2 regions of the Sphingomonas aerolata genome follow, and region 2 is predicted to be linked to the other one. Evidence: riboswitches for the same ligand, from Rfam matches in the RefSeq annotation. Region 2 holds a riboswitch; the other holds the start of a gene.
What was found. A riboswitch is a leader RNA that binds a small molecule or an ion and turns the genes downstream of it on or off. The one in region 2 is predicted to bind thiamine pyrophosphate.
Positions count from the first base shown of each region.

Region 1: another riboswitch for thiamine pyrophosphate. It lies ahead of NEF64_RS03715 (TonB-dependent receptor); the one in region 2 lies ahead of thiC (phosphomethylpyrimidine synthase ThiC).

Region 1 is NZ_CP098762.1:762,907-778,393, forward strand. It holds gene NEF64_RS03665 (lipopolysaccharide biosynthesis protein) at 1-1,264, opposite strand, end outside; gene NEF64_RS03670 (polysaccharide pyruvyl transferase family protein) at 1,268-2,098, opposite strand; gene NEF64_RS03675 (WecB/TagA/CpsF family glycosyltransferase) at 2,095-2,835, opposite strand; gene NEF64_RS03680 (CpsD/CapB family tyrosine-protein kinase) at 2,838-3,725, opposite strand; gene NEF64_RS03685 (GNVR domain-containing protein) at 3,722-5,095, opposite strand; gene NEF64_RS03690 (ATP-binding protein) at 5,079-6,392, opposite strand; gene NEF64_RS03695 (glycoside hydrolase family 5 protein) at 6,499-7,581, opposite strand; gene NEF64_RS03700 (SLBB domain-containing protein) at 7,862-8,680, opposite strand; gene NEF64_RS03705 (outer membrane beta-barrel protein) at 8,691-9,935, opposite strand; gene NEF64_RS03710 (FadR/GntR family transcriptional regulator) at 10,143-10,865, opposite strand; TPP riboswitch at 11,030-11,118, shown strand; gene NEF64_RS03715 (TonB-dependent receptor) at 11,189-13,501, shown strand; gene NEF64_RS03720 (phosphotransferase enzyme family protein) at 13,516-14,667, shown strand; gene pnuC (nicotinamide riboside transporter PnuC) at 14,664-15,281, shown strand; gene NEF64_RS03730 (copper resistance protein B) at 15,212-15,487, opposite strand, start outside.
Region 2 is NZ_CP098762.1:397,062-412,548, reverse strand. It holds gene NEF64_RS01945 (AsmA family protein) at 1-892, shown strand, start outside; gene NEF64_RS01940 (inositol monophosphatase family protein) at 1,088-1,918, opposite strand; gene NEF64_RS01935 (peroxiredoxin) at 2,010-2,540, shown strand; gene NEF64_RS01930 (GGDEF domain-containing protein) at 2,636-3,646, shown strand; gene NEF64_RS19235 (hypothetical protein) at 3,982-4,110, shown strand; gene NEF64_RS01925 (YbhB/YbcL family Raf kinase inhibitor-like protein) at 4,154-4,792, opposite strand; gene NEF64_RS01920 (hypothetical protein) at 4,785-5,336, opposite strand; gene NEF64_RS19230 (hypothetical protein) at 5,505-5,630, shown strand; gene NEF64_RS01915 (alkylphosphonate utilization protein) at 5,656-5,961, shown strand; gene thiC (phosphomethylpyrimidine synthase ThiC) at 6,016-7,938, opposite strand; TPP riboswitch at 7,978-8,085, opposite strand; gene NEF64_RS01905 (MipA/OmpV family protein) at 8,174-9,037, opposite strand; gene NEF64_RS01900 (DUF2141 domain-containing protein) at 9,107-9,556, opposite strand; gene NEF64_RS19340 (sterol desaturase family protein) at 9,462-9,692, opposite strand; gene NEF64_RS01890 (hypothetical protein) at 10,078-10,929, shown strand; gene NEF64_RS01885 (GNAT family N-acetyltransferase) at 10,945-11,538, opposite strand; gene crtY (lycopene beta-cyclase CrtY) at 11,774-12,940, shown strand; gene NEF64_RS01875 (phytoene desaturase) at 12,937-14,415, shown strand; gene NEF64_RS01870 (LOG family protein) at 14,606-15,187, shown strand; gene NEF64_RS01865 (phytoene/squalene synthase family protein) at 15,336-15,487, shown strand, end outside.

The DNA.
Region 1 (15,487 bases), 370 kb from region 2:
CAAGCGAGGGTGCTATGCGGGCAGCATAGGCCATCGGTTTTATCCTCAGCAGGTGGAGGGCCGCGCCGACCGAGAGCGGGTAGAGCAGGACGGCACGGACGGTGAAGCCGATCGCGAGCGCCTGGAGACCATAGCGCACGACGACGAGGAACAGCGATATGTTGCTGACCGCGTAGATCGAGGTGAGGACCGTCTGCCAGTGCGGCTTGTCCTTCACCAGGATGATCGCCTGATTATACTGGCCGATCGTCGTCAGATAGGCGGTGCCGGCGATGATCGAGATGATCGGTGCCGCTTCCATCCATTTCGCACCGAGCGCGACGCGCACGACCAGATCGCTGACGGCGATGAGCGACAGGAACATCGGTGCGGTGATCGCGGTGGTGAACGATACCGCGTTCAGAAACGCGCCGCGGAGCCGTTCCTCGTCGTCGCGAAGCCCGGCAAAGGTCGGCAGCGCGACGCGCGACAGCGCGGACGCCATCAGCTGGTTGAGGCCGAGCAGGATGCGCTTGGCGGCGTTGTAGATGCCCGTCGCCGACGCGCCGAGATAATAGGACGAGAAGAAGGTGTCGCTCTGCGTGTTGGCGAAGTTGGTGAAGCCAGTGATCGCGACATGGCGGCCATAGCGCCAGGTCGCGAGCAGTTTGGCGCGCTCGACGCGCAGGCTCGGCCGCCAGTCGCTGACGACCCAGAGCAGGATCGTCGACAGCAAGGAGGTGGTGAGCTGCTGGACGACGAGTGCAGTCAGGCCCCAGCCGTTCATCGCGAGGAACAGGCCCGCACCGCCGCCGACGAGTAGCGCGAGGATCGAGCGGATCGCGAGCGGCTTGAACAGCAACTGGCGCGTCATCCACGCCTCATGCGTGCGCGACAGTCCTGAACTGAGGAGCAGCACCGAGGTCAGCCGGAGCGCGAACTCGATCCGCTCATTGTGCATGATCTCCGAGATGAACTGCGCCGACAGCAGCATCAGCGCCGCGCCGATCACCGCGCCGATCTGGATCAACAGGAAACAGGCATTGTAGTCACCGGCGTCGGGCGCACCGCGCGAAACGATGGCGGTGGCGAAGCTTTCGACCGAGATCTGTTTGAACAGCTCGACGAAGAGCAGGCAGGTGGCGAGGATACCGAAGTCGGCGACCGGGACGAACCGCGCGGTCACCAGGAACACCAGGAGGTTGATCACCTGGACGAGCGCGCTGTTGACGACCGACCAGATTGCGCCGCGTCCGACCTGTTTACCTAATGAGGGGGCAGCCATAACTCACTCCCACAAATCGTGCGGGAATGTCGCGAGCAGCGCCTGGGGATCGAAGGATATCGGCGGTGCGCCCCCCATTTCGAGCGCTTCGGCGACACTGTTCGCGGAGTCGATGCCGGATCGTCCGGTCCCGCGTGCGTAATCGTCATATTTGAACGGCGGTTCGGTCTCGGTCAGGCGCACATGCCGCGCGGGAATGCCGAAGGCCTCGGCGATCACGACGCCGTGGAGCGAACTTGCGAGCACCAGATCGGCGCCGACGATCTGCTCGACGACCGCGTTCCAGCCGCGCAGCGGCGACACGAACGGCAGGCCGAGCGTCGGCGCGAGCGTGAGGTCGTGGAGGTTGGGGACGAACAGCACCGGCTGTGCGCTATGCCGCTTGAACCGGTCGGGGAACAGCGTCGGCAGCAGCAGCGCGGGGTCGCCATAGACCGCCGGGACGTCCAGCCCGCGCTCCGAAAGAAACGCCGCGGTCAGCGGACCACGAACCGCGCGGATGTCGAGTGCGTCGAAAGCATGACGATCGGCAGGAATCTTGCCGTTGACGCCCGAGCCCCAGACGGTGTCGCCGGTCTTGGCGAAATGCATCACCGATCCGACCGTGAACAGCGTCGCGTCGCGCGCCGTCTCCTCGTCGAGGCTGCGTCCGTGCAGCGCGAGAACACGCTCGGCGACGACCGTCGCCAGCCGGTCGCCGAAGTTGATCGCGCTGCCCGCGGGACGCCATTCGAACACGTCGACGCTCGGATAGCGTTCGTCATAGGAGGGCGGCGGGGCATGCCGCAGACGCGAAAGTGCGCGGTGCAGGCGAGGAGGCATCATCTGTTTCATCGCTTCATCCGTTGTCCGAGCGTCGCGGCCAGGAAGGTCGCGTTGCCGACAAGATAGCGTGACGCCATCCGTCGGGGCTCCTGCAGAAGGCGGAAGGTCCATTCGATGCCCGCGCGCTGCATCCAGAGCGGCGCGCGGACGAACTGGCCCGCAGTGAAATCGAGAAAGGCGCCGATGCACAGGATCACCGCACCGACTGCGCCCGCATTGGCGGCCGCCCATTTTTCCTGCCGCGGCTGTCCCATGCCCGCGAGCACGAGTCGCGCGCCCGATGCGCGGATCCGCTCCGACAGGGCGGGTGCCTCGTCGGCGCTGAAAAAGCCGTGATGGCTGCCCGCGATACGGATGTTCGGGAAGCGCTCCGCGAGGATCGCAGCGGCCTTTTGCGCGACGCCCGGCGGGCTCCCGAGCAGGAAGACGCCCGTTCCCGCCGGCAGTGCGGCGAGCACCGCGGGCGTCAGGTCGGTGCCGTTGAGATTGGCCGGGAAGCGCGTGCCGTAGAGCAGCCGACTGGCGATATCGACGCCGCTGCCGTCGTTGAAGAACACGCCCGCCCGCGTCGCGGTCACGAAGGCGGGATCCGCCCGCGCAAGGTTGACGCTGTGCGCATTGCAGAAGCCGAAGATGGCCGGACCGTCGCCTTCTACCGCGGCAACGACCTGTGCAACGGCACCCGGTACATCGGTGGCGACCACATCGATGTGGCCGATTCGCCGAATCTCCATCATGCCCACCATGCTCAATCGATCAGGATCGAGCCGAGAACGGGGGTAGCATGCTCCTGCAGCACGGCCGCGGCGTTGCGCAGCGCGCGCGCGTCCGACCGGTTGCGGCGCGCGACGATGATCGCCGCGTCGAGTCCGAAACACGCCTCGAGCTGTGTCGCGCTGGCGGGGCCGGCATCGAAGATGACCAGCCCATAATGATCGCGCAGCGGATCGAGCGTGTTGGCAAGCCGCTGGCGGTCGAAGAGCTCGGACGCGTTGGGGACGCTCGGACCCGCCGACAGCAGCGACAGGCCGGGGATCGCGGTCGTCTGGGCGATCGCCTCGACGCGACCGCCCGACGACAACAGCGTCGACAGGCCGGTCCGGTTGGGCAGGCGGAAGAGCCCGTGCTGACGCGGTGCGCCGATGCCGCCATCGACCAGCAGCGTCGAATAGCCGGCCTGGGCGCACGCGACCGCCAGATTGGCGGTGAGCACGGTGGTGTGCAGGGTTTCGTCATCGATCCCGATCATCGCGATCCCCTGAAGCGGGGAGCCATCGGGGCGGACGTCGCGCGTCACGATCGCGCGAATGTCGCGCGCGGTGACCGCGATGGGATCGTCGGGCGCGAATGCTGCGACGACGAGCGGATCGACGCGCTCATCGCCCTCGGGCAGGACGGTGAAGCCCTGTTGCAGCTCGATCGCGCGGCGCACCTGCTCCTCGGTCGCAAAGCCGAGCTGGACCGCCGCCTCGCCGAACAATAGCCCGGTTTCGGCCTGGCGATGCTCGATCTGGCGATGCGCCTCGGGCGACAGCGACAGCAATTTGCCCAGAAGCTGCCGCTGGCTGGGCGCTTCGGCGCCCGGCGCGACCGCGGGACGAACGACATTTGCCGTTTCGCTCGAACGAAGCCTCATGACGTCTGCCTTCCACCCAGCAGCGACGCGACGCGCGACTGCGAAAACGATACCGAGCCCAGCACGGGCACACCCATGGCGGTCGCTGCGCCACTCGACGTCCGCACCCGCGGCCGCCACAGTTCGAGCGCCAGCGCCGTCCCCGCTGCCAGCATTCCGCCCAGCACGAGGCCGAGCGCCAACCGCATCGGTACGTTGGGCGAGGAGGGGAACATCGGCGGCTGCGCGACGTCGAGCTGGACGACGTTGGTCGACGGCGCTTCGCTCTGCAGCCGCATCGTGCCGAGACGCTGGGTGACGGTGTCATAGGCCGCACGCGCCGAATCGACGTCGCGCTGGAGCACGTCGAGCTCGGCGCGGTCGCCCGCCAGCGACAGCATCTTGCCGCGCTGCTGGTTCAGCAGGGCGCGCATCTGGCTTTCCTTGCTGCTCGCCGCACCGCTGGCGACGCGCACCGCATTGGTGCTCGTCCCGGTCTCGACCGCGAGCCGGCGACGCAGTGCCGACAGTTCCGCCTCGGCGGCCTGACGCTGCGGGTGGTTCGGACCAAGATCCGCGCTGAGCTGTGCGACTTCGGCCGTCTTGGCGGAGATCTGCGTGCGCAGACCCTGGACGACACCGGCCGACTGCACGTCGAGCCCGGTGCTGCCGCCGCCAGCCCGCGCGCCGGCATCCGCCGCCGCCGCTTCGGCTGCGGTCAGCTGGCCGGACAATTCGGTCAGGCGGGCGGCGTCGGTGTTGTTGGTCGTCGTGTCGACGATCCCGGTGCGACGCTGGAACGCGGTCAGCCGGCCCTGCGCCTGCTCGAGCGCGGTGCGGACCTCGCGCGTGCGATCCTCGAACCAGCGCGAATAGGTGCGGGCGGGATCGGTCTGCAGTTGTAGGCGCGCATCTAGGTAGCTGGTGGCAAAGCCATTGGCGACCTGGGCCGAGAATTGCGGATCGGCCGATTTGAAGCGGATCGCGAGCACGCGCGAGGTCCGGCCCGGTATGACCTCGAGCCCGCCGAGCAGCTGACGACCATACCAGGCGTTGACGTCGCCGGTGCCACCGGTGCGCGCACGCCACTGGTCAGCGATCTGCGGGTTGGCGGCAAGCTTCAGGTCGCGGACGACCGCGGCGGCGATCGCCTCACTCTGCAGGACGTCGGCCTGGGTCGCGACGAGCGCGGCCACGCCATCCTGCGGCGCCGCCTCGTCGGTAACCGACTGGGCCGGGCCACCGTCGAACAGCAATGAGGACTGCGCGACATAGGTCTTGGGCGTGACGGCCGTCCAGAGTGCGACCAGCACGACGATCAGCAGAATGATCGCCAGCTCGATACGCCAGCGCGCCTTGAGCGACGCGATCAGATCAGCGGGTATTAGCAAGGTTGCTCTCCTGCGGTGCGCCAAGCCGGGCCGCCGTGGTGGAAACAGGGGTCGTCATCAACAGCGCGATCAGCATCTGCGGCGCGGTACTGTCACGGAAATACACGCCATCGTGTTCGCCGTCATTGCCCCGTTCGCGGACCAATGCGGGGTCTAGCATCGAAATGGCACGATCATATCGATCGGTATCAAGCAAAACGACGTCCATCGTCGCGGCGGCGCGGGCCAAAGCCTCGAGCGCATCGCGCTGTTCGATCGTGCAGCCGAGCACGACCTTAGCGAACAGCCGTGCATCGGGCTCGTTCATCTGCGCCCAGTGGCTGAACGCATCGACGAAGCCGGTGCGGGTATGCGCCTTGGTGACGATATCCGCGTCGCTGCTGACAGCGGCGAGCGACGAATGCCCGGCCAGCATACGCAGGTGATAGGGCGAGCCACAGGCGGCATCGGCGATCATCGCGCGCGCATCGGTATCGAACCGGACGCCGGTATTGGCCTCGCCACGTGCGATCAGCGCGTCGACGCTGTCGGCGCCGATCCGGCCCAGCGACACGATCCGCATGTGCCGGCGCAGCGACGGGTGGCCAGCGACGACGTCGGACACGGTCCGCGCGATTCCCACCAGCACGAACAGCACCGGCACGAGCGCGTCGGACAGCAGCTTCATCGCCGCCGCGACGTCGCTCTTCACGCTCGCATCCTCGATCCGGTCGAACTCGTCGAAGATCAGGATCGTCGGCGCGGTGACGCGGTCTGCCACCAGATCGACGAACGCCCGCGGGCCGAAATTCTCCGGCATCTGTTCGAGCTTCTGCGCAAAGGCACGCTGTCCGCCGGGCGCGAAGGCTGCGGGCGGGAGCGCGTCGAGATAGAGCCGGATGATGTCGGCAAAGGTCGCATGCGGTTCGCACGCGAAATAGAGCACGACGGCGCCCGATTCATCCGCATGCTCACCGAGCACGCGCACCAGCGACGTCTTGCCCGAGCCGCGCGCACCGTGGATCACCGCATGCTGATGAAAGTCGAGCGTCGCGGCGAGCAGATGGTCGAGCTCGACCGCGCGTCCGAACAGCTCGCCGCGGGTCCGCACCGGGCGTGCGGCATCGAACGTGTCAGCGATCCGGCGCCGGTCGCCGATCAGCCGCGTCGCGGTGCTTGCCGGGACGGGATCCGCGGGCAGGTCGACGACCGGCGCGGCGGGCGGGGTGTAGCGATGCGTCAGCTCGATCACGGGGGGCTCGGCCCATCCGCGGCCGTCCAGCCAGCGCGTCAGCGATGCAATCCATGACTTCAACATAATTCTTGTATCTGCCTTGCCGATCCGGGGAGCGGGTACGCGACGTTGCTGCAACGCACAATAGGATTGCCGTACGGCTCCACCAGGCCACTATACCCTGTGATCATTAAGATTTGTGCCGTATCAGGATAGACATTTGCGGTTTGTCCCCGGTCTTGTCGGGTTGCACGCTGTACATATACGGCCCCCACAGGGCGCCGCCTGCCCAATAGGTCCAACCGAGCCAGACGTCCGAGCCCGCGTCAAGTGTGCCGAGCACCGCATCGAGCGCGGCGAGGCAGTTCGGGTCGCTGCTCGCGCCGAATTCGCCGAGAAATCCCCGTGCCTTGTTGGCGCGCAGCCAGGCGGTGGCCGAGTCGAATGCCTGTGCGGCGGCCTTTGGCGACACGCATTCCGGATGCGTTCCCGAGGAGTCGGCATCCGGATATTGGTGCATCTCGAACGCCATGTTGTTCGCCGGGTCGACGAGCGTTCTCAACGCCTCGCCGTTCGAGTCGCTGCCTTTCGTCCAGGAATGAGCACCCGACCAGTTCGTTCCCGGGACGAGCACCAGATTGCGCGCGCCCGTCGCGCGGATCGCCTGTAACGACGCCTCCGCAATCGGTCGCCACGCCGTGGCGGAGAGGCCATTGGGTTCGTTCATCACGCCGAACGCGATGCGCTGATCCCCGGCATAATGGCGGGCGAGGCGGGTCCAGAGGTCGGCGAGCATGGCGCCGCGCGGGTCGATCTGGTCGAGCCGTTGTCCCCGGTATTTGGCGTAATTGTGCACGTCGAGGATGATCAGGCCGAACCCGCCGAGCCCCGCGATCGATTCGTCGAGCCGTGCGAGTTCCGCGGCGTCGATCGGGGCATTGGGCCGCGGTTGCAGCCGTTCCCAGAGAACGGGCACGCGGATCGCGTTCATGCCCGCGGCGACGAAGGGCGCGGTCTCCTGTGGCTTGGGGTAGAAATAGTCGAAGCCGTAGCGCCCGGGAATGCGCTTGGAGGCAAAGCCGCCCGTCGCGATGTTGACGCCGGTATAGCGCGGATGCGCAGGCTTGCGCGGCCCAGTCGCGGAGGGGGCATCGGCGGCGGGATCGAGCGTGATCGGCAGACCGGTTCGCGCGGGCGCAATCATGACCGCAACGCCAGCCGTCGCGACCAGCGCAGCGCCCCCCAGCGCGATGAACAGGCCGTTATGTCGCATCGGCACGCCCATCACCCAAGCCGGTGACCCGTGCAAGCGTCACTCGACCAACGCCGGGGGAATCGCGACGGCTGGCCCGGGTAGCGGGGTGCGCCGGCGCCGGCGGCGACGGACGTGGCGGGGCAGTAGGGCATGAAAAAAGGCGCCCCATTGCCGGCGCGCCCTCTTCTCAGGCCGTGGCCGCAGACGTCAGGCTGTTGCGAAACGGACCTGGCGACGACGAACGCGCAGGGCACCGCATGAAACGAGACATCCCGGCCACCGGAATCCGATCACTGATTCAGAGCCATTTTTCATTGATGAAGACCGAGTCCTCGGCCTTCAGTTCGCCGTCGAGATCGACCTTCTTCAACTTCTCACCATCGCGGAAGATCGTGACGTTCCGCGTCGATCCGGCAAGCGTCGGACCACCGGCGCGGGCAAGCGCCTGGCGAACCGTCATCCCGGTCTTCAAGGGGAAGGATCCGGGCGAATTCACCTGACCGTAGATATAGACCACAGGCGCGACCGGAACGAAGAGCGTGTCCTTCGCCTCGAGCAGCGTCGCCGCGCTCCATTCGCCGCTGAGGTCCGAAAGGAGGATGCGGTGTTCGACCGGGTCGCCGTCGCGCTTCAGGATTGCAAAGTCCGCGCTTGTTCCACGCGTGCCGCCCGCGCGGGCGAGCGTCATGCCGACGGTCAGCTGCAGATCGAGCGGATAGATGCCGGGAGTTCCGACCTCGCCGAACACGGTTACCGAACTGCTGACGAACTGCGTGACCTCGACATTGACGACGGGCTTGACGAAATAGCCGCCGCTTCGCAGCCGGGCGGCGATGTCCGCGGCCAGTTCCCGCGCGGTCTGGTTGCGCACCTGGACCGCGCCGAGGAACGGCAGGGTGATCGTGCCGTCGTTTTTGACGCGCGTCTTGACCACCTGACCCGGACCCTGGCCGAAAATCGTCACCTCGACCTCGTCATTGGGGGCCAGCCGATACCCGTCGTTGGGCACGGCACCGGTCGACGCAGGCGTGGGGGGCGCGGTTGGTACCTGCGCCCCGGCGGCCGCAGCGGCCATGAGCAACGGCAGAACAAGCGAATGCGCCATGCGGATCTTCATCATCATCCCCTTAGAAACGGGCCGTGACACCCGCCGATGCGGATGTGGCCGTATAATCGTAAATCGCATTGTCGGCCGTGCGGCGCTGGTGAGCGACGTTCAGGCTGAGCCGTAGCGACCGGTGAAAATCGAATGCATAGCTTCCGCCGACGACGTTCAGCCTGTCCTTGCCGCGTGGTGGCTGAAGCGTGAGCGCCAGATCCTCGCCGCGCGGGTCGCGTCGCGCGCGCTGGGCGAACAGCGTGGCGGTGCTACGCGCCGAGAGCAGATAGGACACGTTGAGGTTGTAGCTGTCGGCGATGATATAGGTCGCGCCAAACGAGCTCTGATTCTGCACCGCACGGCGGCCGGAGCCGACGATCGTGAACCGGGGCACCGGGCGTATCGTCACCTGCGCGTCGAACGACGGGCCGCTGAAGGACGGCACGGCCGCGCGCTTGGGGTCGGCATGCGTGATGCCGCCGCCAAGCCGGAAGCTGACGCGCGGCGCGACCGAACGTTCGAAGATCAGCTGGACGTCGGTGATCATCGTCGAATCGTCGATTCCGGTCAGATCCTCGATACCCGGGCGCGCGATCTTGGCAACCGAGCCAATGAGCTGCAGCGTACCGAGGCTGGGCCGCCCATAGCCGATCCCCGCGCGCAGCGCGGACTGGTTCGTGTCCAGAACCTTGCGGCTGCTGTTGGTGAGCGACACGCGGTTGACGCCCACCGCGGGAAAGAAGCCCGCCGCGGCGCGGCAACTCGCGCCGACGTCATAGACCTGGCGCAGGAAGCTCTCGGTCACCACGGTGTTGGTGTCACCGAGATCGAACTGCGCGCGTTCGAGCGCCGCGCTGCCGGTCACGCTGCAGGGCGCGCCGACCGGGGTCGTCACGCTCGAGGTCAGGTTGATCCGCTCGCGATCGAGGCCGCTGAACCGGGTGTTGAAATCATAGCCGACCGTGCCGCCGGCGGTGACGCGGGTGCGTCCGAAGATGCGATTCAGGTCGACGGCCAGCGCCGGCGAAACGCGGATATTGTCGCGCGGCCCGCTCCCGCGCGCGTCGTTGAGACGCAGCACGTTGCTGTCATAGACGCTGGTGATCACCGGCACGACACGAAACCGGTCGACATTGCCCGCGACGGGCACGCTGACGGGTGTGTTGACGTTGACCGTCTGTGCCTGCGCACCGCTCACCAAACCGCCGGTCATGGCCGCCGCGAGCGCGACCTTGCCGATCCGTGCAGTTCGCTCGTCTCGAGCCCTTCGCATTGTTTCCCGTCATGTTTTCAATTGCTACCCGCATGATGCGCGGTCGCATTTCGTCCTTCGAGCTATTCCGGCGCTTGTCAAATCTCGACTCGCGGCACCGGGCCCAAGGGCACCGCGTCTCGATAAGTGAAAAGCGCGATCAGGTCGAGTGACGGCGTCACACGGTGCTGTCCCTTGATCGTACACCGGGTCGCGACGATTCGGGTGTCAGGCCTCGGCGATCAGGCTGAGCACGTCGCCGATCAGGCGTCGCATCGCGTCGCGCGCACCATCGGCATCGCGCGCGGCGATCGCGACGGCGACCGCGGCATGGTCGGCGATGTTCGCGCTGCGCCCCTTGATACGGTTGGTGAAGCGGATCGAGGTGCGAAGCGCGGTTTCGACCACCGACTGGAACTGTGCGTAGAAGGGGTTGCGCGACGCGCGCAGGACGGCGACGTGGAACGCGATGTCCGCGTCGAGTGGATCGTCATAGCTGCGCTCAGCCGCGGCCATCCGCGCCAGCCCCGCCTCGATCGCGACCATGTCCTGTTCGGTGTGGTACAGCGCCGCGAGCGCCGCCGCTTCGGGTTCGATCCCGATCCGCAGCTGGTTGAACTGCTGGAGCAGCTCGACCGAGAATTTGCGGTCCAGCAGCCAGCGCAGCACATCGGTGTCGAACAGGTTCCAGCTGCTCGCTGGCTGGACGATCGTGCCCTGTCGCGGGCGCGCGCTAACCAGTCCCTTGGCGGTCAGCATCTTGACCGCCTCGCGGGTCACCGATCGGCTGACGCCATGCGCCACCGCGATCTCCGCCTCGGTCGGGAAGGGCCGATCCGTATATTGGCCGGTCACGATGGCCTTGCCGAGCAGGTCGAGCATGCCATGCGTAAGGTTCCGTCCCAGATCCCGATTCTCCAGGGCAACGACGTCGGTCAGCACACGCTCCATAAAGCCTGTGTGGCGCAAACCGGTCCGGCTGTCACCCACTGCAAGCGTCTGGGTGGCGTGGATTGTCATATAATTCTGCCGCGCGTGTGCCGGGAAGGCGCTGCGGAAGGGCGAACGGGCAATAACGCTATCCCCGGAAGACCGAACCCCCTAGACGGCGCGCTCCCCGGGGGGCCGCTGACGCGCGGCTGAGAGGTGGGCTGCAGACCATGACCCGCTGAACCTGATCCGGTTGATACCGGCGTAGGGAGGGCTGGCGGCGCGTCCGTCGTCCCTCCGTGTGGAGTGGACGCAAGACCGTGATGATCCTTCGATTTGACCTGATGACGGGCCGGCCGCCCCGTGTTGCATGTACTGCGCTGGCAGTGGCACTTGCTGCTGTGGTGGCCTTCGCCCCCGCCAGCGCGCAGACGCAGGCGGATTCGCGGGACGGCGCCGACCCGGTCGATATCCGCGTGGTCGGCCTTCTCGATCCCGAGGGGCTGCTCCCCGACCAGACGGTGCCCAAGTCCGAGAGCGCGATCGCCGCGGCGTTCATCACCAAGCAGGCGCCGACGCTCAACGCGTTCCAGCTGGTCAACCTCCTGCCCGGCGCGACCGTCGCGTCGAGTGATCCTTACGGTCTGTCGACCAGTTCGAGCCTGACGTTGCGCGGGCTGGGGCAGGACGAGATCGGCGTGACGATGGAGGGCGCGCCGCAGAACGACATTGGCTATTATTACGCCTATCCCTCGCAGTTCGCCGATACCGAGAATCTCCAGCGGATCGCGCTGGCGCAGGGCGCGGTCGATATCGCGTCGCCGACGCTGGGCGGTGCGGGCGGGTCGCTGTCGCTCTGGCTCGACGATCCGAGTGCGGCGCCGCGCGGGCTCGTCGACCTGTCGATCGGATCCTATGCGGCGCGGCGCGGCTTCGTCCGGCTCGATAGCGGACGGATCGGCCAGACGGGGCTGCGGGCCTTCGTCTCTTATTCGAACACGCGCGCGAACAACTGGCGCGGTGCCGGCCATGACACGCGCCAACATGTCGATGCCAAGCTGCTCGGCGAATGGGGCAACGGCAACCGCGCGAGCCTGGCGCTGTCGTTCAACGACGCGAACTCGTCGACCTATCGCAGCCCGACGCTCGCCGAATGGCGCGCGCAGGGACGCGATTTCAACTTCGATGCGCGGTACAGCGCGGGCAACACCAATTACTGGCGGCTGTACCGCGCGCCGTTCCGCAACCTCTATGCGTCGGCGCCGGTGCATCTGGCGCTGGGCGCAGGGGTAACGCTCGACAGCACCAGCTATCTGCAGTTCGGCTACGGCAATTCGCCCTATGGGACGCAGCTCGGCACGACCGGCAATTTCCTCGGCATCGAGCCGCTCGCCGATCCGATCGCGCTGCCGGGTGCGGTCGACGGGGTCGCGACGGTGCTGGGCAATTATACCGGCGACCAGCGCCGCGTGGGCACGGTCAACACGCTGACAATCGAGCGCGGCATCCACCGGCTGACCGCGGGGCTGTGGTTCGATCACGGCACCGACCGCGTCGTCCAGTCCTACACCGCGGTCGGCGCCGACGGCGCACCGGCCGATCGCTGGGGGTATCGCGCAAAGGCGATCCGGACCGCGGACGGCCGGTTGCTCGCCTATGAGAACCAGCGGACCGTGACGGTGACCAAGGCGGCGTTCCTGGCCGACCATGTCACGCTGACCCCGCGTCTTGCGGTCGATATCGGGTTCAAGGGCGTCAACGTGCTGCGCAGCGGGCGCAACTACCTGCCCGGGCCGCAGGACCGCGTCCGCCTCGACAGCTTCGCCGCGCTGCCGCGGGCGGCGGTGCATTACGAGATCGACGACCGGCAGCAGCTGTTCGCCAACATCACGACGAACTTCCGCACGCCGAACGAGTTCACGCTCTACGACAGCTATGCGGGCGGTGCGCTGGTCAGCGCGGGGACGACCGCGCTGAAGAACGAATATGCGGTCTCGCAGGAGCTGGGCTATCGCTATATCGGTACAGCGCTGTCCGCATCGGTGACGGGGTTCCATTATGATTTCCGCAACCGCCAGTTGGCGACGGTCATCAACAATGGCGGCGCGCTGGTCAATTCGACGCTGAATGTCGGGGGGCAGAGTTCCTACGGGATCGATGCGGAGATCGACTATCGCCCGGCGCGCGGTGTCAGCGTCTATGTCTCGGGCGAATATCTGCGCGCGCGGATCAGCGACGACCTGCCGGTCGGCGACGATTATCTGCCGACCCGCGGCCGGCATGCGGTCTCCAGCCCGACCGTCCAGGTCGGTGGCGGCGGGACCTATGACGACGGACGGCTGTTCGGCAGTGTCGCGGTGAAATATGTCGGCCGGCAATATGCGACCTTCGTCAATGACGAGAGCATCAAGGGCTATGCGACGCTCGACCTGTCGGTCGGCGTGCATCTGGCGTCGATGCTCGACGGCAAGCGGACCGACCTGCGGCTGAACGCGATCAACGTGACCGATCCGCGCGTGCTGGCGGGGGTGCAGTCGGTCTCGACCAATGCGCGCGACGTGATCGGGCGCGGGGGGACGCTGATCGCGGGATCTGCGCCGACCTATTATGTCGGGAGTGGTGCGGCCGTCATGGCGACCATCTCGCGCGGCCTGTGACCGATGCCGGCGCGATGAGCGGCGCGGGCTCGCCGGCGGCGCATCTGGTCCACGGGATGGGCACCGACATGGCCGCGCCGAGCTGGCCGGCGATCACCGCCGAGGAAGCCGCGACCGTGGCCGCGCAGTTTCCGGCCGCCGGTCCGCTCGAGCGCGTGCACTGGCATTCGCCGCGGCCCTTCTCCGCGGCGGCGCTGATCGAGACCGGGCAGGGGATGTTCCTGCTCAAGCGGCATCACCGCCGGATGCGGACGCCCGATCAGCTTGGCGCGGAGCACCGGTTCATCGCGCATCTGCGGACGCGCATTACGGTGCCCGAGGTCATGACGCTCGCCCCCAGCGACAACGGCGCGCTGGCCCGTGGCGACTGGACCTATGAACTGCATCGCAAGGCCCCCGGCGTCGACCTGTATCGCGACCGGCCGTCCTGGACGCCGTTCCTGTCGCTCGCGCAGGCGCGTGCGGCGGGCGTTGCGCTGGCCCGGCTGCACCGCGCGTCGCAGGGGTTCGACGCGCCCGCGCGACCGCCGCAACCGCTGGTCGCCAGCTTCACCATCCTGCCCGATCCCGATCCGATCGCGGCGGCGGAACGCTATGTCGCGGCACGGCCGGCGCTCGCCGCGTTCCTTGCCCCGCGGCCGTGGCGGCGCGAGATCGCGTCGCTGTTCAGCGCGCTCGGCGACGGGTTGCAGCCGCGGCTCGCCGCGCAGCCGCCTTTGTGGACGCATAATGACTGGCATCCCTCCAACCTGCTCTGGGAGGCGGAGGACGTGCGGACCGTCTTCGATTTTGGGCTGGCGGACCGGACCTGCGCGCTGCACGACGTGGCGATCGCGATCGAACGCAGCGGTGTTGCCTGGCTGGCGCTCGGGCAGGGCGCAGACGCCGCGATCGGCCAGCCCGAGGCGGCGTGTGCGCTGCTGGCGGGCTATGGGGCGACGACCGCGTTTGGTGCGGAGGATCGGGCGACGCTCGTCCGGCTGCTGCCGCTGGTACATCTCGAATTCGCCCTGTCGGAGGTCGCGTATTTCGCGGGGGTGCTCGGCGACATGAGCGCGGCGGCGCTGGCCTGGGACGGCTATCTGATCGGCCATGCAGCTTGGTTCCTGTCCGAACCGGGGCAGGACTTCCTCCGCCGGATCGCCGATGCGGAGAGCGGCGCGTGACGATGCTCGAGATCGCCGCGGTCGCCGTCAGTTTCCTCGGCATCTGGCTGACCGCGGTGCGGCGGCTGTGGTGCTGGCCGGTCAATTTGCTGGCCTGTGCGCTGTACTTCAAGCTGTTCCTCGACGTGCGGCTCTATGCGGACATGATGCTGCAGGCGGTGTTCGCGGGCGCGCTGGTCTATGGGTGGCGCAACTGGGCGCGCGGGCGGCAGGATGCGGGCGATGTCGCCGTCCTACCGCTACGGCCGATCCACGCGCTGGCGGGGCTTTGCGCCGGTGCGGGTGCCGCGATGGCGATCGGCTTTTTTATGAGCCGCTATACCGACGCGGCGCTGCCCTGGATCGATGCGACGCTGAGCAGCTTCAGCCTCGTCGCGCAATATTGGACCGCGCGGCGGCACAGTGCGAGCTGGCTGCTGTGGATCGTCGTCGACATCGTCTATGTCGGGATGTTCGTCGTGAAGGGCCTGATGCTGACCGCGGGGCTCTATGCGGCGATGATCCTGCTCGCGCTGCTGGGCTATCGACAGTGGCAGGCGGCGCGTCAGAACCAGGCGCGCACACCGAGCGCGAGCGAGACCCCGCCGGTCGTATCGCCATCGCTGCGCGCATAACGCGCGGTGGCACCATAGCGCCGTTCCCAGGACAGTCCGACATAGGGCGCGAATTCGCGGCGGATCTCGTAGCGCAGTCGCAGGCCCAGTTCGGCGGTGGATAGCCCCGCGCCGATCCGGCTGCCAGGCATGTCCTGCGCGGCGAGGTTCAGCTCGACACGCGGCTGGAGGATCGCGCGCTGGGTGATGCGCTGGTCGTACCAGGC
Region 2 (15,487 bases):
CCTGACGCTCGACCTCGAGCGCGGGCGGCTGGCGCTGTCGCCGCTGACGTTTGCGATGGCGCGCGGCAATGTCGCCTCTGACGCGGTCTTCGACACGCGGTCGCGGCCGAGCGCGGTGTCCTACGACATTCGCCTCGCGCCGACGCCGATGGGGCGGTTGCTCAAGGGCTATGGGCTTGCCGAGGCGGGGACGACCGGCACGATCAAGGGGCGGATCAAGCTCGACGGGCGCGGCGATTCGATCCATGATTCGCTGGCGTCGTCACGCGGCCGGATCGCGTTCGTGATGCCGTCGGGCGCCCTGTCGGTGCGCAACGTCCAGCTCGCCGAGCTCGACATCGGCACGTTCGCGCAGCGCATGTTCCAGGGCAAGCTCGACGAGCCGGTCCAGGTCAATTGCGGCCTGATCGGCTTCACCGTGCGCGGCGGTGTGGCGGCAGCGGACCCGATCCTGATCGACACGAGAAAGAACGTGATCGTCGGGCGCGGCGGGTTCAGCTTCCGCAACGAGGCGGTCGACCTCGCCTTCCGCGCCGATTCGAAGAAGTTCAGCCTGTTTGCGGGCCAGTCGCCGGTCGGGTTCGGCGGGGTGTTCGCGGCACCGAAGATGAGCGTGGTGTCGAAGGACCTGCTCGCCCGCGTCGGCACCGGGCTGGGCCTCGCGCTGGTGGCGACGCCGGTCGCGGGTGTGCTTGCGTTCGTGGATGTCGGCGATGCGAAGGCCACCGCGTGCGGCCCGGTGCTGGCCGGCGCGACCGCCAAGGCGCAGCGGACGACCAAGGGCGAGACGCGCGACGATGTCGGCCGCGGGACGACCGCCAAGGGCGAGGACGGCAAGGCGTCCGAGGCGGAGAAGAAGGGGCAGAAGAAGAAGTTTCTCGGGATCTTCTAAAGCGGCGGCGGCCGCCGCGCTCCGCGCCCATGCTTACCCACCACATCCATCCCGTCACCCCGGCGAACGCCGGGGCCCATGGTTTCGGCCAGCGCAGTAAGCGACCGTGCCGTATCCATGGGTCCCGGCTTTCGCCGGGATGACGGATATGGGACTAGGTGCGAGGCGTGACGCCCGTCGGCCGCCAAGACGGTCTCAGTGGTCGTGACCGCCATGATCATGCGCATCACCCGCGATCCGGTGCATCGCCTCGAGCACGTCGTCCAGCCGCGCCGGATCGCCGATCGCGAGCACATGACCTTCGCTGTCCGCGGTCAGCGGGTCGCCGTTCCAGTCGCACATCATCCCGCCGGCGCCTTCGACGACCGGGACCAGCGCAGCGAAATCGTAGAGCTGGAGACCCGATTCGCAGACGACGTCGAGATGCCCGCTCGCGAGCAGGCCGTAATTATAGCAGTCGCCGCCATAGACCGGCCCCTGGCGCGGATTGCCGCCCGAGATAGCCGCGACGAGCGCTAGGTAATGCGGGACGTCAGCCTCGTCGAACAGATGCGGGCTGGTCGTCGCGATCGTCGATCCCGCAAGCTCGCGGCAGACCCGGGTGCGCACCGGCACGCCGTTCAACGTCGTCGGACGCCCCGCGACGCCGACCCAGCGTTCGCGCTGGACCGGCTGGTCGATGATCCCGAGCACCGGCCAGCCATCCTCGACCAGCGCGATCAGCGTGCCAAAGATCGCGCGGCCGACGGTGAAGCTGCGCGTGCCGTCGATCGGGTCGAGCACCCATTTGCGGTTGGTGACACCGGTCTTCTCGCCAAATTCCTCGCCGACGATGCCGTCGCCCGAGCGTTCGGCGTCGAGCAGCCGGCGCATCGCCGATTCGGCCTCGCGGTCGGCGCGGGTGACGGGGGACTGGTCCTCCTTGATCTCGACGCCATGCTCATGGCGGAAATAGGGTCGGATGACCTGGCCCGCGGCATCCGCGAGGCGGTGCGCGAGGTCGATATCGGCTTGGGTCACTGGCATGTGCCCTGCCTATCGAGCCTGTACGGCGCGGGCAATGGACGGATGCCGCGAGCGGGCGTACGTCATTGCGATCATACCGGAGTATAGCCCCATGCGCCTCGTCCCGACCCTTGCCGCCCTCCTCCTCGCCACCCCCGCAGTCGCGGCGCTCGCGCCCGGTGCGAAGGCACCCGACTTCACCACGCGCGGCGCGATCGCCGGCAAGGTGTTCACGGTCCACCTCGCCGAACAGCTGAAGAAGGGCCCCGTCGTGCTCTACTTCTTCCCCGCGGCCTATACCGGTGGCTGCAATGCCGAGGCGCATGCCTTTGCCGAGGCGGTCCCCGCGTTCAAGAAGGCCGGCGCGACGGTGATCGGCATGTCGGCGGACAACGTCGAGACGCTGAGCAAATTCTCGGCGGAGAAATGCGCGGGCAAGTTCGCGGTCGCCAGTGCAGGGCCGAAGGTCGTCGCGGGCTATGACGTCGCGCTCGGCAAGCAAGTGATGGGACGCGACGTCACGAAGCGCACCAGTTACGTGATTGGCCGCGACGGCCGGGTCGCCTTTGTTCACGACGACATGAACCCGGCTGAGCATGTCAGTTCGACGCTGGCCGCAGTCGAGACGCTTAACCGCCGATAGGCTTGCAAATCGTCACGCGTTGCTAACCTTTATCGTTCTATTCCGGGGGCGAAACGGGGGCAAATGACATGCGGGACGCGCACGGCGCACAACAGGTGAGCACGGAGGACCTGTTCGACCAGATCGGCCGATTCCTCCGTAAGCACCGGTTGCGTCCGGATCCGTCGCATTATGCGTTCGCGCATGCCGTGCTGTCGGCGCCGGACGGCCCGCTCGCGGCGCAGGTTGCGCAATTGACCGAGGGCGGCGTCCGGCTGCTGCGCAGGGATATCGAGGCGCTTGGCGGACAGGTCACCGAGCCCTCTGCGGTGGTCGATCCCGACGACCCGTGCGATCCCGCGCAACGCGAAGGGCAGGCGGACCGGCTGGTTGCCGAGACGCAGGAGTATGTCGACGGATTCGCGACGATCATGCACAGCATCCACGCCGAGACCCGCGGCTTCGGCCATGACCTGGCGGAAAGCGCGGCAGCGATCACGACCTCGCCGGGACTAGCCGAGATCGACGAGATCACGCGGATCACCACCGCGATGATCGGCCGGATCCGTGAGTCCGAGGTGCGGTTGGCCAAGGCGAAGCACGAGACCGACGTCCTGCGGGCCAAGCTGATCGAGGCGCGCGACAGCGCACGGCGCGACACGCTGACCGGCCTGCCCAATCGGCGCGCGTTCGACGAGGCGTTCGGCGCACGTGACGCGGACAAGGGCCCCTATTGCCTGGCGGTATGCGACGTCGACCGGTTCAAGCGAGTCAATGACGCGTTCGGCCACGGCGTCGGCGACCGGGTGCTGACCGCGATCGGCCAGATGATCGCGGCGGGGTGCGAGGGGCATCTCGTCGTGCGGCACGGCGGCGAGGAGTTTGCAGTGCTGTTGTGCGGCGTCAGCCTGAGCGACGCCGCGCGCCTGCTCGATTCGGTCCGCGCGATCGTCGCCGCCAAACGCTTCCGCAATCGTGAGACCGATTCGCCGCTCGGCCAGATCACCTTTTCGGCAGGCGTCACCGCGATCCACGCGGACGAAGCCGCCGAGAGCGCGTTCGCCCGCGCCGACCGGCTCCTCTACACCGCCAAGGGCGACGGGCGCGACCGGATCTGCGCCGCCTGATCCGCGCGGCGGTCCGCGGCACCGATCCTTGGCGCCGTTCACCGGATTAGTGTGGCGCAAAATCCCAACTGCTGCGGGGCTGCTGCGAAAAATCTCGCTGATTCAGCTGGATACGGAACTGGCACGGGGTGTGCAAAGCAGGGGATATCGGCAGCCGGATGGTCCGGACGCCGCCATCACCGAAGGGAAGCCACCATGTCCTCGATCCATTTCGAATCCGCCAAGCGCATCCTCCTCTCGTTCGCCGGCGCGTTGGTCTTCGCCGGCATCGCGATCAGCGCCGCGACGCCGATCATCCCGATCGCGTGATCCGGCCGGACTGCGGAGACTGCATCATGCTTCGTCATCTCCATCGCGCCCAATCGCGGCCCGACCGCCTGCGGGACAGCAGCCTGCTCGTCGGCATCGTCGCCTTCTCGACCACCGTCCTGCTGATCGCGACCCACGCCGCAGCGTTCGCCTGACCGGCAGCGCGGCGGATCCCTGCCCGCCACGCGCGGGTCGCGGTCAGGCCGGCATGGCCGATGAAGCGGGGCCGACGGGCGCGGCCTCCTCGCGCGAATAGGTCCCGATCAGCAACCCCGCCGCGAGCACATGTCCCGACATCGCCTCGACCAGCGCGGTGCGGCCCGGTGATACGCCTGGATCGCCCAGCGCCGCATCGAGCGCGAAAAGCTGGAAGGCGTAGCGATGTTCGCCATGCCCGGTCGGCGGATCGGGCGGCAGCCAGCCTTCGCGCAGATAGGAATTGCGCCCGACATCGCCATCGGGCGTCCCTGCGCCGTCGGCCGTGATCGCACCTTCGGCCAGTCGCACCCGATCGGCAGCGATATGCCAGACGATCGCGTGGACCAGCGGCTGCGGAGTCGGCGCATCCGCATCCTCGACGATCAGCGCGAGCGCGGCGGTGCCCGCAGGCGGCGTGCTCCAGAGCAGCGGCGGCGACACCCCGTCACCATCGGCGGTGAACCGCGGCGGCAACCGCCCCTCATGCGCAAAGGCGGGGCTGGTCAGGTCGAGCGTCGCGAACCCCGTGCCGGCCTGTGCGCCCGACCCGAGACCGGACCGGGCGATCACCAGCGCGTCCGCACCGGCGCGCAATCCTTTAAGTGCGTGGCCGAGCCAGGCAGGCATGTGTTCAAGCATCGTTTCCACCCTCCGAAGGACAGGCGCCGGGGCGCAGGACCGGTGCGCCATCGGCATACCAGCGGCTCTGGTCCCGCATCGTACCGGCATCGTGATAACAGGCCTGCGCCGTGCCACCCGCCGGATCGATCGCGACCATCCAGTTGTGATCGCCGCAATTATGCGCTTCGCAGCCCCAGGAGGCGATGCGCCGGCCCCGTTGGAAGATCGGCGTCTGCGGCCCCGAACGCCCGCGGATCAGCGACCGCAGCCGGGCATCGTCGACCACCGCGAGCAACCCGCCGGCCACCTCGGTGCGATCGAAGAAATCGACGCCATCGACCGCGTCATGCGGATATTTGCCGACATAGGCGGTGAGCGGCGTGGTCTGTGCCTGCCCCGCCACGGGGATCGGCGTCCGCGTGGCAGGCGGTGTGAAATTCGTAACCGCAGCGGTCTGCTGGGAATCGTCGCCCGCACTGCAGCCTGACACGGCCATGGCAAGCATTGCCATCCCCGCACGCAGCGACAGGGTGATCGGCGCAGCCCCGGATCCGATATGCATCGCAGCCCCCTCATGCTCTTTTCATCCCAACGCGCCGATCGGGCCGAGGTTGCCCGCGATGCCCGCACTGCCGGGGCGATCTGGCGATCCGAATCTACGGGTATGCGCGAGTGCAAGCGTGTATCGTCGCCGTCCCGGGGCGCTCCGCCCCGCCGGAAGGGCAGCATCATGGCCAAGAGCCAGAAGAAATCGAACAAGGAAGTCCGCAAGCCCAAGGCCGAGAAGGAGCCCAAGGCGAACGCGTCGAACCCCACGACCAAGGGCAAGCCCGTCGAGATGACGACGCTCAAGTGATCCGGCACGAAATAGGACGATGACGATGGCGGACGACGATTACGTCTATGACGAGGCCAGCGGCGAATGGGTCGCCGCCGACGCCGCATCCACGACCCGCGCGGCGGACGACGACGCGGTCGTGGTCCGCGACTCGGTCGGCAACGTGCTAGCGGACGGCGACCAGGTGACGCTGATCAAGGACCTGACCGTCAAGGGCGCGGGCCAGACGCTCAAGCGCGGCACGCTGATCAAGGCGATCCGCCTGACCGGCGACGCGCAGGAGATCGACTGCCGTTACGAGGGGATCAAGGGACTGGTGCTGCGCGCGGAGTTCGTGCGCAAGCGGTAACGGATGCGCCCCTGATCCTCCCCCTGCCGGGGGAGGAGTTCGGGGTGTGGCGGATCAGACGTCCGCGGGGAGGTAGATCTCGCTGCCCTTCTCGCGGAACCTCTCGCTCATTTCCGCCATGCCCTTTTCCGCGTCGGCATGCGCGCCCTTGGCGAAGATCGCGCGGTTGGCGTCGGTCTGATCGACATCGGCTGCGAGGAACGTGTCGGCGGGGCCATTCTGTTTCGCGGCGAAGTCCCTCACCTCCTGCGTGATCTTCATCGAGCAGAATTTGGGACCGCACATCGAGCAGAAATGCGCGGTCTTGGCGCCTTCTGCGGGGAGCGTCTGGTCGTGATACTGCTCGGCCGTATCGGGGTCGAGGCTCAGGTTGAACTGATCGCGCCAGCGGAATTCGAAGCGCGCGCGGCTCAACGCGTCGTCGCGCACCTGCGCGGCGGGATGCCCCTTCGCCAGATCGGCGGCATGCGCGGCGAGCTTGTAGGTGACAACGCCGACCTTCACGTCGTCGCGGTCGGGGAGCCCGAGATGCTCCTTGGGCGTCACGTAGCAAAGCATGGCGGTGCCGTACCAGCCGATCTGCGCCGCGCCGATGCCGCTGGTGATATGGTCATAACCCGGCGCGATGTCGGTGGTGAGCGGCCCGAGTGTGTAGAAGGGCGCCTCGCCGCAGACCTCGAGCTGCTTTTCCATGTTTTCCTTGATCTTGTGCATCGGCACATGGCCGGGGCCCTCGATCATCACCTGGACATCGCTCTTCCATGCGCGGTGGGTGAGTTCGCCGAGCGTGTAGAGCTCGCTGAACTGCGCCTCGTCGTTCGCGTCGGCGATGCTGCCGGGGCGCAGCCCGTCGCCGAGCGAATAGGCGATGTCATACGCCTTCATGATCTCGGTGATCTCGTCGAAGCGCTCGTAGAGGAAGCTCTCCTTGTGGTGGCTGAGGCACCATTTCGCCATGATCGAGCCACCGCGCGAGACGATGCCGGTGACGCGCTTGGCGGTCATCGGGATATAGGCGAGGCGCACGCCCGCGTGGATCGTGAAGTAATCCACGCCCTGCTCCGCCTGTTCGATCAGCGTGTCGCGGAAGATTTCCCAGGTCAGATCCTCGGCGACGCCGCCGACCTTCTCGAGTGCCTGATAGATCGGCACGGTGCCGATCGGCACGGGGCTGTTGCGCAGGATCCATTCGCGCGTGTCGTGGATGTTGCGGCCGGTGCTGAGGTCCATCACCGTGTCCGCGCCCCAGCGGATCGACCAGACAAGCTTGTCGACCTCGGCGGCGACGTTCGACGCGACCGCGGAATTGCCGATATTGGCGTTGATCTTGACCAGGAAGTTGCGGCCGATCGCCATCGGCTCGGATTCGGGGTGATTGACGTTGTTGGGGATGATCGCGCGGCCGCGCGCGACCTCGTCGCGGACGAATTCGGGGGTGACGAAGTCGGGGATCGACGCACCGAAGCTCTCGCCGTCGCGCTTATACTCTTTCAGCATCGCGCGGCCGAGATTCTCGCGGGTCGCGACATATTCCATCTCGGGCGTGATGATGCCGCGGCGGGCATAGTGCATCTGGCTGACATTGGCGCCGGCCCTGGCGCGCAACGGGCGTGCGATACTGCCGGGGAATTGCGGCACGCCGCCCGAGCGGTCGGGGCCGAGCTGGCCATTATCCTCGGGCCGGACCGCGCGCGCGTCGTAACTTTCGACATCGCCCCGCGCCTCGATCCACTGGCGGCGGAGTTGCGGCAGGCCGGCGTTGATGTCGATCGTGGCGCGCGGGTCGGTGTACGGACCGCTGGTGTCGTAGACGCGCAAGGGCGGCTCGGAACAGCTGGGGTCGAGCACGATCTCGCGCATCGCGACGCGGACGTCGGGGCTGGAGGGCACCGCGACATGGATCTTCCGCGAGCCGCGGATCGGGCCGGTGGTGACGCCGATGTCGGCGGTCGGGATGCGGGGATCGTAATCGGCCATGCGCTTGCTCCTAAAGGTCTCGGAGCAAGGCATGCGGTTCTGTGGCGACCGCTCCCTCCCTCCGCCGGTATCAACCGGATCAGGTTCAGCGGGTCGAAGGCTCCTGCCTTCCTCTCAAGCGCGGATCGGCGCTCCCCCGGGGTAGGGCGAGCATAGGCGCAACGGACGGGGGCGCAAACGAAAAACCCCGCGCGGTCGGGCCGCACGGGGTTTCGGGTCGATCGGCGGGTTGCGATCAGAAGGTGTAGGTCAGGCCCACCGCGCCGAGCCACTGGTCGGCATCGCCGACGTCCGCGACGATCGGGCTGTCCTTGTACTTGCCGAGCATGCGGCCGTAGAGCACGCCCGCGCCGACGCCGAACCCACGGCGCAGATCGCCCGACAGGCTCTGCAACGCGAAGGCGGAGACGTTGACGCGGCGGAAACCGCTGTCGTTGATGTCATAGGTGCGCAGACCGCTGTTGATCGTGCCGATCGGCGTGACCGCCGCATAGGTCCGGCCAAAGCCCTTGCCCGCATAATCCGCCGATAGGCCGAAGGCGACCAGGGTGCGGACCGACAGCGGCGTGGTGTAGTTGACCTGCGGGGTGATGACATAGCTGTCGTGCGTGCCCGACACGTCGTGGATATAGGCGACGCGCGCGGTCAGCGTGTCGTAATCGCTGGTGATGACGCCGGTCTTGCCGATGCCGACAAAGCCGCCGACTTCATAGGCCGTGTCGATCTTGCCGAGCGCGCGGACCTGCCGGTTGTCGACCCGGCCCGTGCGATCGGTGCGGACGGCGGCGATGACGCCGACTTCGTAGTTGATGCCGACCGACCCGGTATTGGGGATCAGGTTCACATAGAGCTGCGTACCGCGCGTGAAGAAATCATGCCCGCGGACCGTACCGATCGCGACCGCGCCGGGGGTGAAGCTGTTGCTGTCCGCACCCTCGTAATCGGGAAGCGACGCGACACCCAGACCGAGTGTGATGCGGTTGTTGTCGGCGGGATCGGTGATTGGCGGGGTCGGATTGGGATCCGTCTGCGCAAGTGCCGGCGTGGCGAGGGCGACTGCCGCGGTTGCGGCAGTCAGAACGAGTGAGAATGCGCGCAAGGACGGGCTCCGGACAAAAAGGTTCCACCGCGCAACGCGGGGCAACCCCATTCGGTCCGTTGCAATCCGTCAGAAGATGTAACGCATCCTGACCTGTTGCATTTCGGCATCACCGACGAGCATGAACCGTGCCGCGGAAAAGCGCGGCGGTCCGAAGCGTACCGCCGCGTTGTTCGAGAAGCCATAGCCCTCGCGCGGGATACCCGCGATCGTGTCGAGCTTGGAGTTGCTGTTCTCGTCATGGATGATCGCCAGCGCATAGCCGCGCTGCGGCAGGCCCGGAAAGCTCGTCGTCCGGACCGCGGCGGGCAGGGTCCGGGTCAGCGCCTTGGCATCGTCGACACAGGCGGGGAAATTGTCGGGGTCGGCGGTCAGACAGATACGGATCAACCCCTTGGCCGAGCGAAGATTGTCGACCTCAACGTCAAGCCGCGTGACCGGGCTCGCCGCCGCCAGAACGGCCCAGAGCGCCGCCGCGGCCAGCACGCGCGGCAGCCTTGGCATGCGATATGCCTGCATCGCCGTGCTCCCGGTCGGTGCCGCAGAGCCGATCCCAGAACCGGAAAGTGAGCTCATAATTGCACCTGTATCGTTCATGATGTGGCTGATGGTGGCTGGCCGTGATCAGCCATGTCCCCAATGCTCCCCTCCACATGAACCGGGGAAAAACCTCCCGGCCCATCGGATTGGCCCCCTCCATAACGGTCATGACCGTCAGAGCCAAACCGAGCGCACCGCCAGGGTCGGAATCGCGACGACCCGTAGCGGAATTATCACAGCAACGGCAGCGCCTAGATTGGAGCGAACGCCTTTGCAGCACACGCGGTCGGCGGGCGCACCCGGTAAAACGTCAATCGCAGACAAGGAGATGACGAGCGTGATCGTCATGCCGCGCTCACAAGCATCTGCGCGTGCCGGGTGATGGCCGCTCGTACACCGCGATCGGGAAGATGACCGCGCGCGCATCCCGCAGAAGGTCGTTGTCGCCGGATCACGACTTTCATAGCATCCTCCGCACGACATAATCGGGGACCACAATAGTGATTTTACTCGCAATGCTGCTGCAATCGGCCCAGCCCGTGCCGACCGCCGCTCCGCGACAATTGCCACCGCTTCACGGTGGGCCTGCAGAAATGACCTGCCCGGTGGGCGGCGAGACGTTCTCGGCATGGCAGCCCGCGATGTTCAGCACCTATGGCGAGCGCCCCGACGGCAAGCCGTACAGCTATTTGCCCTTTCCGTTTCCGCTTCCTGAATGCCCGAGCAACAAGTTGGTCGTTTTCGACAAGGTCTCGACCCAGGACGCGGAAAACCTCGCGCGGCTGATCGGCACCGCCGATTATAAACGGCTGATCGGCTCGGAGACGACCTATTACCGGGCCTATTGGCTCGCCGGAAAGCTGGGCCGGCCGGAGGTTCTGCGTCTCGGACTTTTGCTGTCGGCCATCTGGCAGGTGACGCCCGATCCGAGGTCCCAAATCAGCACCGACGCGCAAAATAGCCAGTTCCAGCGATATCAGACATTGTTCATCCGTGGCGTTCGGGCATTGGGCCCTGCAACGCCCGTAGCGGACCGGCTATGGCTGGAGGCACGGGCCGCGAACGCTGCCCGGCAGATGGGTCGGTTCGACGAGGCAGCGAGGCTGATCGATACGGCCGATCGATCGCTCACGCTCGTTACCGACAAGCGCGGGTGGGATACCTATCTTGCCAAATTGCGCGCCGTCATCGCGCGCAAGGATGCTGGCGTCGAACCGCTCGACATGATCCCGGAGCAAGAGGTCGCCTTCACCTGCCTGCGCCGGCCGCCATCGACCAGCTTCGACAAAGCCACGTGCACGAGCCCGGAGGTCGTCGCACGGATGGCGACGCTCAACGCCAAGCCGAAATAGCCGCCTCGAACGCGGTCAGGCGCGTCGGTCGAGGATCAGGATCGGCGCGTCACGATAACGACCCTCGATGCGCAGGCGGTAGCCGAGGCGCTCGGCGAGGCGGAGCGAGGGCGCGTTGCCGGGGTCGATGATGCAGGTCGTGGCGGCGATGCGCGGGTCGGCCCAGGCCAGGACTGCCGCCATCGCCTCCGACGCATAACCCTGTCCCTGCGCGTCGCCGGTCAGCGTCCAGCCCATTTCGGGGCCGACCGCACCGGGACCGTCGATCGGCGGCAGGATCGCGCGCCGCGCTTCGATCAGACCCATCTCGCCGATCAGCCGGCCGGTCGCGGTCTCGCGCACGATCCAGCTACCATAGCCGAACGCGGTCCACTGCCCGATCGAGCGGAGCAACCGGATCCACACCTCCTCGCGACTGCGCGGCGTGCCGCCGATCATCGCATAGACGCGGGCGTCGGCCCACATCGCGGCGCAATCGTCGAGATCGGCAGGGACATGGCCGCTCAGCGTCAGGCGCGCCGTGGCCAGCATCGGAGCCTGGGGGTGGCGGGGGCCGGGATCGCTGGCGTGCGGTGCGGGCGAAGCGTCGGTCGGGTGTGAGGGGGGCATGGCGGCTCCGGATCTGGCATGGACATAGTGGCGGAGATGGCGGCGGCGCGCCATGCCCGACCTGACGTCCCCCGTCCCTTCGCGTCCGTCACGTGGTGGCCGCGGAAGGCGATGACGTGCGGGGGATCGCCCCGGTGGCGGAAGAGGCCGCCGGGCCGGCAATGCAGGTTGTCTTCGCGCGCGATTGGGCGGGAAAGGCTGTTTTCGCAGGCGCCGGTTTGCGCTAGTCGGAGCCATGGCATCGACGATCTCCTGCGACGTCGCGATCGTTGGCGCGGGCCTGGCCGGCGGGATGATCGCGCTGGCGCTCAAAGCGAAGCATCCGGCGCTCGACGTGCGGCTGGTCGATGCCGCCCCGACGGTCGGCGGCAATCACCTCTGGTCGTTCTTCGACAGCGACGTGGCGGCGGCGGACCGCTGGATCGTCGCGCCGCTCGTGGTGCATGGCTGGCAGGGCTATGACGTGCGCTTTCCAGGGCATGCGCGGACCATAGACGCGCGTTACAATTCGATCGAGAGCGTCCAGCTCGACCGCGAGGTACGCCGCGTCCTGCCGCCACACGCGCTGATGCTCGACCGCAAGGTCAGCGGCGCGAGCGCGACCGCGGTGGTGCTGAGCGACGGCGACCGGATCGAAGCGACCGGGGTGATCGACGCACGCGGGCCGGGCGACCTCACGCTGCTCGATCTGGCGTGGCAGAAATTTCTCGGACGCGAACTGCTGCTCGACGCGATGCACAAGGCGCCGCGGCCGATGGTGATGGATGCGGGCGTCGAACAGCTCGACGGCTATCGTTTCGTCTATTGCCTGCCGTTCAAGGCGCGGCGGATGTTCGTCGAGGACACCTATTACAGCGACACGCCTGATCTCGATCTGCCCGTGCTGCGCGACCGGATCGACGCCTATGTCGCCGAGCGCGGCTGGTCGGTGAAGCGGATCGAGCGCGAGGAATCGGGCGTGCTGCCGGTGGCGATGGGCGGCGATTTCGAGGCCTATTGGCGCTCGACCGGCGCGCGCGTCGCCAAGGCGGGGATGCGCGCGGGGATGTTCCACCCGACCACCGGCTATTCGCTGCCCGATGCGGTGCGGACCGCGTCGATGATCGCGGCGCTGGGGGATTTCTCGGGCGCACGGCTGCACGACGCGACCTATGCAATGGCGCAGGCGACGTGGAAGAGCCGCGGTTTCTACCGGATGCTCGACACGATGCTGTTCCGCGCGGCGGAGCCTGAGGAACGCTACCGGATCCTCGAGCGCTTCTATCGCCTCTCCCCTTCGCTGATAGGCCGTTTCTATGCCGGACGTTCGACCATGACCGACAAGGCGCGGATCCTGACCGGCAAGCCCCCCGTCCCCATCGTGCGCGCCGTCCGCGCCATCGCAGGCAGTATGAGATCATGAAGACAGCTATCGTCATCGGCGCAGGGTTTGGCGGGCTGGCGCTCGCGATCCGGCTGCAATCCGCAGGCGTCCAGACGACCATCGTCGAGAGCCGCGACAAGCCGGGCGGGCGTGGTTATTACTGGGAGCGCGACGGCTTCACCTTCGATGCGGGCCCGACCGTCATCACCGATCCCGACTGCCTGCGCGAACTATGGGCGCTGAGCGGGCACGACATGAGCGCGGATGTGACGCTCGACCCGGTGCTGCCCTTCTACCGGCTAAACTGGGCGGACGGGACGAATTTCGATTATACCAACGACGATACGCAGATGCGCGCCGAGATCGAGAAGCTGCACCCGGGCGACTGGGCGGGCTATGAGAAGTTCCTCGCCTATTCCGCCGGCGTGTTTCACGAAGGCTATGAGAAGCTCGGCCATGTCGCGTTTCTCGACTTCGGGTCGATGATCAAGGCGGCGCCGGCACTGGCGAAATACCAGGCCTGGCGCTCGGTCTATTCAATCGTGTCGAGCTTCGTGAAGTCCGAGAAGCTGCGCGAGGCGCTCTCGTTCCACACGCTGCTGGTCGGCGGCAATCCGATGACGACCAGCGCGATCTATGCCCTGATCCACAAGCTGGAGCGCGACGGCGGCGTGTGGTTCGCCCGCGGCGGCACCAACCGGCTGGTCGCGGCGCTGGTGACCCAGTTCGAGCGACTGGGCGGCGTGCTGCGGCTCGACGACCCGGTCACCTCGATCGAGACGCTGGGCGACCGCGCGACCGGGGTCACGACGGCGAGCGGCTGGTCGGGCCAGGCGGATGCGGTGGCGGCGAACAGCGACATCATGCACACCTATCGCGACCTGCTGGCGACGTCGCGCAGCGGACAGCGGACCAAGGCGTCGCTCGAGCGCAAGAAGTACAGCCCGTCGCTGTTCGTCGTGCATTTCGGGATCAAGGGCACGTGGCCGGGCATTCCGCACCACATGATCCTGTTCGGGCCGCGCTATAAGGGGCTGCTGTCGGACATTTACGATCACGGCGTGCTGGCGGAAGATTTCTCGCTCTATCTGCACCATCCGACCGTCACCGACCCCAGCCTGGCGCCGGAGGGGCATTCGACCTTCTACGCGCTCGCGCCGGTGCCGCATCTCGGCAAGTTCCCGGTCGACTGGGACGAGATCGGCCCGATCCTGGAGAAGCGGATCCTTGACGAGATCGGCCGGCGGCTGATCCCCGACATCCACGACCGGATCGTGACCAAGTTCAGCTATGCGCCGAAGGATTTCGCGCAGGATCTGAACGCGCATCTGGGCTCGGCCTTCTCGCTCGAGCCGGTGCTGACACAGAGCGCCTATTTCCGCGTGCACAACCGCGACGATCACATCCCGAACCTGTACTTCGTCGGCGCGGGGACGCATCCGGGGGCGGGGATCCCGGGCGTCGTCGGGAGTGCTAAGGCGACGGCGCGGTTGATGCTTGAGGGCGAGCAGTAAGGGTTTGTTCGCGCGGAGGCGCGGAGGACGCGGAGGTGATGCGCGTGTCGCGAAGCGACCGTGTCTCCAACGGATGGCGGAGCGGGCATGATGACAGCGCAAGCGCTGTCCGGACTGCAACACCTCCGCGTCTCCGCGCGAACCCATTCTTTTCTTGCGGCACCACGCGCGCTTCCCCTAGCGAGGCCACATGAAAAGACTTGCTGTGTATTGCGGGTCGGCGACGCCGGCTGATCCCCTGTATATCGAAGGCGCGCGCGCGCTGGGACGGACCTTTGCCGAGCGCGGAATCGGCCTCGTCTATGGCGGTGGCCGCACCGGCCTGATGGGCGCGATCGCCGATGGTGCGCTCGAGGGTGGCGGCGAGGTGATCGGCGTGATCCCGCAGGCGCTGGTCGATGCCGAAGTCGCGCATCGCGGGCTGACCGAGCTCCACGTCGTGCAGGGCATGCATCAGCGCAAGCAGATGTTCACCGACCTGTCGGACGGATTCGTGACGATCCCCGGCGGCACGGGCACGATGGACGAGCTGTGGGAGGCGCTCAGCTGGGCGCAGCTCGGCTATCATGCGGATCCCGTCGGGCTGCTCAACACCGCGGGCTATTATGACCATCTGATCGCGTTCTGGGACAAGATGGGCGAGGTCGGCTTCCTGCGACCGCAGCACCGTGACCTGCTGATCGTCGCGGATACGCTCGACCTGCTGCTCGACCGGATGGCGGAGCATGTGCCGACGCAGCCGATCGTCCGGATGAACGCGTCGGATCTGTGAGCGTCTTGAGGCCGCACACTAACCTGCACCACCCCGGCGAAGGCCGGGGCCCAATTGGGGGACGGAGATTGGCTCGCGCTACGCGTCATTACACTTGCTTTCCCACCTGGGCCCCGGCCTTCGCCGGGGTGGTAGTAAAGGTGGCGGCATGACCTCCCCCTCCCCCACCCGCGAAGCGATCGTCGCGACGGCGAAGGAATCGATCGCGCGCGGCTCGAAGAGTTTCGCGGCCGCCAGCCTGTTGTTCGACAAGCCGACGCGCGAACGGGCGTGGCTGCTCTATGCCTGGTGCCGGCGGTG